Regions from separate parts of the Pseudomonas sp. C2.3V genome, predicted to be linked through region 1. Evidence: predicted binding sites of a transcription regulator. Region 1 holds the regulator's gene; the other holds the start of a gene.
The links. The regulator FliA, encoded in region 1, starts transcription of late flagellar genes. The targets are predictions, from matches to a motif close to CTAAAGTTTNNNNNNNNNNNGCCGNTAA.
Positions count from the first base shown of each region.

Region 2: AC4LF3_RS20690 (methyl-accepting chemotaxis protein) is a predicted target of FliA. The motif match lies at 1,278-1,305, and genes of this name have one in related genera.

Region 1 covers NZ_JBZUBN010000001.1:1,710,297-1,713,413, forward strand. Annotated here, with positions in the region: gene flhF (flagellar biosynthesis GTPase FlhF) at 1-231, shown strand, start outside; gene fleN (flagellar synthesis regulator FleN) at 407-1,234, shown strand; gene fliA (RNA polymerase sigma factor FliA) at 1,231-1,971, shown strand; gene AC4LF3_RS08075 (chemotaxis response regulator CheY) at 2,051-2,425, shown strand; gene AC4LF3_RS08080 (protein phosphatase CheZ) at 2,445-3,117, shown strand, end outside.
Region 2 covers NZ_JBZUBN010000002.1:184,186-187,302, forward strand. Annotated here, with positions in the region: gene AC4LF3_RS20685 (bifunctional diguanylate cyclase/phosphodiesterase) at 1-1,140, opposite strand, end outside; gene AC4LF3_RS20690 (methyl-accepting chemotaxis protein) at 1,358-2,983, shown strand.

The DNA of each region.
Region 1 (3,117 bases):
CTGGATGAATCCGCGACGTTGGGTGAAGCGCTCGGTATAGCCATTAGCCATCATATCCCGGTAGCCTATCTCTCCGACGGTCCTCGCATCCCTGACGACCTGCATATTGCGCGCAAGCATCAGCTGGTTAGCCGTGCAGTCAATCGTCAGCTGACCGAGGAGCCAGCAGAGGAAACCATGGCGGATATGTTTGCCGAGCTCTATCAAAAGCCGGCCAAGCGCGTCGGTTAAGTTACAGTTTTTTGCGAGTTGGGTAAGGTTTTTGCAATAGAAGGTTTACAGGCGTCGTAGTGTCAGAAAGCAGTACACGCTTCAGGTTTAAGTGCCAGCTGGCTCGTTAGCATAACGATCTGGCTACACCATAAGTGCCCCTACGGGCTGGCTGGTTTTTCATAGGTGTACAGCAATGGGTATGCATCCCGTACAGGTAATTGCAGTGACAGGCGGCAAGGGAGGCGTTGGGAAAACCAACGTTTCGGTAAACCTTTCGCTAGCGTTGGCTGAACTGGGCCGACGTGTCATGTTGCTCGATGCCGACTTGGGCTTGGCAAACGTCGACGTTTTGCTCGGTTTGACTCCGAAGCAGACGCTCGCCGATGTGATCGAAGGCAAATGTGATCTTCGCGACGTGATTTTGCAAGGCCCTGGCGGTATCCGGGTCGTTCCGGCGGCTTCCGGTGCGCAAGCCATGGTGCAGTTGTCGTCTCTTCAACATGCCGGTCTGATCCAGGCATTCAGTGACATCAGCAACGATATCGATGTGCTTGTTGTCGATACGGCTGCTGGCATCGGTGATTCGGTCGTGAGCTTTGTACGGGCTGCCCAGGAAGTGCTTCTGGTGGTCTGTGATGAGCCTACTTCGATCACGGACGCTTATGCGCTTATCAAGATGTTCAACCGCGATCATGGAATCACGCGGTTTCGCGTACTGGCGAATATGGCATTGACGCCCCAGGAAGGTCGCAATCTCTTTGCTAAGCTGACCAAGGTAACTGACCGTTTCTTGGATGTGGCTCTGCAGTATGTGGGTGCGGTTCCTTTTGATGAATGTGTACGGAAAGCCGTCCAGAAGCAGCGGTCCGTATACGAAGCATACCCGCGCTCCAAAGCCGCTCTGGCTTTCCGGGCCATTGCCCAGAAGGTGGATGCTTGGCCCTTGCCAGCCAACCCACGCGGTCACTTGGAGTTTTTCGTCGAACGATTGGTGCAACCCACTGTAGGGCCAAATGTATGACAGCGTCCAGCGGTCTCCGTATGTACAGTAAATCTCAGACCCATTCACAGCAGGAGCAACTGATCAATCAGTATGCGCCGCTGGTCAAGCGCATTGCCTATCACCTGTTGGCGCGTCTGCCTGCCAATGTACAGGTGGAAGATCTCATGCAGGCCGGCATGATCGGCCTGCTCGAGGCCTCCAAGAAGTACGATGCCGGCAAAGGTGCAAGCTTTGAAACCTATGCCGGTATCCGTATCCGCGGAGCCATGCTGGACGAGGTTCGCAAAGGTGATTGGGCACCTCGTTCGGTGCATCGTAACAGCCGTATGGTGGCCGATGCGATTCGTGCTGTTGAAGCAAGAACGGGTCGTGACGCTAAAGATCCTGAAGTTGCTGCCGAACTTGGTGTAAGCCTTGAAGAATATTACGGCATTCTCAATGACACATTGGGAAGTCGCCTGTTCAGCTTCGATGACTTGATGGAAGAGGGTGAGCACGGTCTCGAAGAGAGCGGAGCCCATGATTTCGAGCCAGGTCGAGGACTGGAAGATGATCGTTTCAAGCAGGCCCTGGCGGAAGCCATTGCCAATCTTCCAGAGCGTGAGCGTCTCGTCTTGTCGCTGTATTACGACGAGGAGTTGAACCTAAAGGAAATCGGAGAGGTGCTTGGGGTAAGTGAATCCCGAGTCTGTCAACTGCACAGTCAGTGCGCAGCACGTCTGCGGGCTCGTCTGGCTGAATGGCGTTCGCGCTAAGGCAAAACACTAAGCATGTATGGCATGCCTTTGAAAAGGCATGTCTGGGGTAAGGATGGAGGTCGACTTGGACAAAGATATGAAAATTCTCATCGTGGACGATTTTTCCACCATGAGACGCATCATCAAGAATCTGCTGCGAGATCTGGGGTTCACCAATACTACCGAGGCCGACGACGGCTTGACGGCGTTGCCGATGCTGCAAAGCGGCAACTTCGACTTCCTGGTAACGGACTGGAACATGCCGGGTATGACCGGTATCGACCTGCTACGGGAAGTCCGTGCCGATGCACGCCTGAAGAACCTGCCTGTTCTGATGGTAACGGCCGAAGCCAAGCGCGAACAAATTGTCGAGGCAGCTCAAGCGGGTGTGAATGGTTACGTTGTGAAGCCGTTTACTGCCCAGGTGCTCAAAGAAAAGATCGACAAGATCTTTGAGCGGGTCAACGGCTGATAACCATCTCGAGGATGTTATGGACCTTGGCAGTAAATCATTCGAAGACCTGGAATCGACCCTGAAAAAGCATGCCCAAGAGCTGGTTGCCAGCCTTGAAGATGGCAATTTCAGCCAGGCAGTGCAGCTCATCAATGAGCTCAATCAGGTGCGAGATCGTGGTCTGTATCAGGAAATCGGCAAGCTGACGCGTGAGTTGCACAACGCGATCGTCAACTTCCAGATCGATCCCCAGGCGTCCTATGCCAATGAAGTAACAAACATTGCAGACGCCACCGATCGCCTAAGCTATGTTGTGGAAATGACGGAGCGTGCTGCCAACCGTACCATGGACTTGGTCGATGCCAGCACACCGCTTATCGAATCATTTGGTAAGGACGCTCATGACCTCCACGCCGAGTGGGGCCGCTTTATGCGGCGCGAGCTCAGTGCCGAGGAGTTCCGCGAGCTGGCCAAGCGAGTCGGTGCGTTTCTGGGGCGCAGCGATGAGGACGCCCACAAGCTGTCTTCGTTGCTGAACGATATCCTGTTGGCGCAGGACTATCAGGATCTTACCGGTCAAGTCATCAAGCGTGTGACGAACCTTGTTACACAAGTCGAGCGCGATCTCGTCAAGCTGGTCCGTATGGCCGGTCAGGTGGATCGTTATGCAGGAATTAGCCACGACCACGTCAAGGCCATCGAAGAAATTC
Region 2 (3,117 bases), on a different contig from region 1:
CAGGGCTTTTGGGGCACCTGCTGGTTCCTGATCTTGTTGGGCGCTTGCCTGGAAGTCCGTTTCGCTGAAATCAATAAGCTCCTGCAGCGGCTTTCCCAGCCACTCGTGAACACCAAAGCCGGTGCTGATTGCGAACCGGTCAGAAAGATAGGTCAACTCACGTCGGGCATTCGTTTCCCAGATCCAGTTTGAAGAAGCCTCGGCGACATCCCGAAAACGAGCCTCGCTATGCTCCAGGGCTTCATGGCTGCTATCGATCAATGCAGCCGCACGCAGTGATCGGCGCTTGAGTTTGATTAAAACCAGATACAGGGCAAATGCCGTAAGTACCAGCAGAGGCAGCATTACGCTTAGCAGTACACCGCCAGGACGCTCTGCCTGCCAGCTGAGCAGAAAAGGAACGCCATGGTTCTCGCTTACGATAAGGCTGGCGCTATCCTTTTCTGCCGGCCCGGCCTTCAGATTGACAATGCTAGAGGCCGCACCCATCGACGCCAGCTTCGGCTGATCCAGCCGTTCAACAAAGAGCAGGATGGGAAGCTGGTCTCGCCTGGGTAGATACGTCGTCTGGGCGGGCTGGACCAGAGCTGCCGAAACAATCGCCGGTGCACCCTCCACCTGAAAAAAGCCCTGAACATGCGTAAGCGGAGGCTCGCCTCGGAGTCGCTCCAGCATTGCCGGCAAGTCGCCCTCGATCCACTGGAGTGCATCCTTGGGGTCGACCGTATCCTTTAAAAAGGCATAACGGGTATTTTGCGAGCCGTCGACAACCAGGACGGCGTCAAGCCCATATTGCGACAGCAGCGAGCCGGCCAGCTTATCTTCTTCACGCGCCCATTTCGTATCGACCGCAGGATAGAGGTGCATGAAATTCTCCTCCCAGCGGGCATAGTCCATGAGTGTCGCCACCGTGGACTTCTTACGAGTATCGATAGCATTGCGCAAGGCCTGCTCACCACTGGTAATGGCCTTATTATCTAACGACCAGGCAATATAGCTCGTGACGGCGCCTGCCAGGGCGAACAGGCTCAACATCAGGACGGTAAACATCAACACAGAGCGACGGGTCAGCTCAGTGTGGCTTTGTGAACGAAACGGCTCGTCCTTTTTCATGGCTGGCGGGGGCGGAGAAATAGGCATGGTCAGGGAGGCGATTCGATAATCTGCTATCAGGTTGTTTTATATCGGCTTCCGTTCTCGCCGCTGTAGCAAATAATCCGGTTCAGGCGATGTGAGGCACAACCGGGCGGATCAACAGACCATCCGGCAACTTTTGACTCAAGAATTCCGCACTGATGCCGCTTCAATACGTATCACTTTGCATGTCCTCTCTGGCCCCCTTATCAAGGTTATGTCTATGAGCCTTCGCTCCCTGAAAATTGCATACCGAAGCCTGTTTTGCTTTGGCGTTATCGCGGTCATCCTGACCGGGCTGGGGGTGTTCAGCCTGGCACAGATGTCTCATATCCAGGATCAGTCTCGGAAAGTGGAACTGAACTCATTGCCCAGTATTGTTGAAAGTGACAATCTGGCCCTGCAAATGGCACGCATTCGTATAGAGGCGTTGCGCCTGATTGCCTTGCCAGATGCTGAAACACTTCGGAAAACTCAGCAGAAGATCAAAGACTTGGGACAGCTTGTTGAAGCTGGCTTCAAACGCTATGAGCCTTTAATCAGCACGCCGGAGGAGGGCAAGGCGCTACAGCAGTTGCAGGCTATCTACCGCGACTATATGACTAATACCGATCAGCTCGTAGCGTTAATGGTCAACGGCCGGATCGATGATGCCCGTAAACAGGTCATGGGTGGCATGGCCAGCCTTGGCTTGAGCATGAACGAACAGACCGAGAAATTGCGTACCCTGAACCAGCAAGCAGCCAAAGCCTTTGGCGAAGATGCACAGGCAGTGTATAGCAACTCCGTATCCATTACCCTGACGGTTATCGGCTGCGCCCTGGGCCTTACGATCCTGCTCGCCTGGCGTCTAACCTTGAGTCTGTCCAAGCCTATTCGCGAAGCTGTGCAGGCTGCGGAGACCATCGCGTCGGGTGACCTGACCCACCGGCTGGAAACAACCGGTACAGATGAGGCCGCTCAGCTGCTCAAGGCTATGGGAAAAATGCAGGGCAATCTGCGCGATACGCTTGAGCAGATCAACCGGTCGGCTGAACAGCTGGCTGCTGCGACTGAAGAAATGAGCGCAGTCATGAGCGAAAGTACGCAGGGACTGCAACAGCAGAACAGCGAAATTGAGATGGCAGCTACTGCAGTCACCGAGATGAGCCAGGCCGTTGAAGAAGTAGCGGGTAACGCGACGTCGACCTCAGTCGCCTCCAAAGCAGCAGCCGAAACCGCGCGCCAAGGGCAGCGTCAGCTTAACGATACCCTCAGTGCTATTGGTGTCCTGACGGACAACGTTCTGAGCGCTTCTGAGCAGGCACGTCAGCTGGCCGAACAGACACGCAACATTAGCCAGGTGCTGGATGTCATCCGGTCCGTAGCGGAGCAGACCAACCTGCTGGCGCTGAACGCTGCAATCGAGGCGGCCAGAGCAGGGGACGCGGGTCGCGGGTTTGCTGTTGTAGCAGACGAGGTACGCTCACTGGCACACCGGACCAGTGATTCTACCCGCGAAATCGAGGCCATGATTGGTAGCATTCAGCAGGGGACTACTCATACCGTAGACGCCTTGCTGACCAGTGCGGATCAGGCCAGGCAAACCCAGGAGCAGGCTGAGGCGGCAAGTCATGCACTAGGCACAATCAACGATGCGGTTAACGGTATCGATGAGCGTAACCTGGTCATTGCCAGCGCTGCTGAGGAGCAGGCACAGGTGGCCCGAGAGGTGGATCGTAACCTGGTTCGTATTCGTGATCTGTCTATCCAGACGTCCGCGGGTGCAGAACAGACCCATACAGCCAGCCAGGAGCTTTCTCGCCTGGCTGGAGACCTAAGCGGCATGGTTCGCCGGTTCAGAGTCTGACCGACCGGCAGGATGATGCTGATTAACAGACATCGTTCTGCCCTACGTTTCGGCTAGGTAACGCAACGGAATGTAATAAATGCGCCCTTTATGGAAGGGCGTTTGTAAGCCCTCGTTGCAGTCCATGCCCTAAG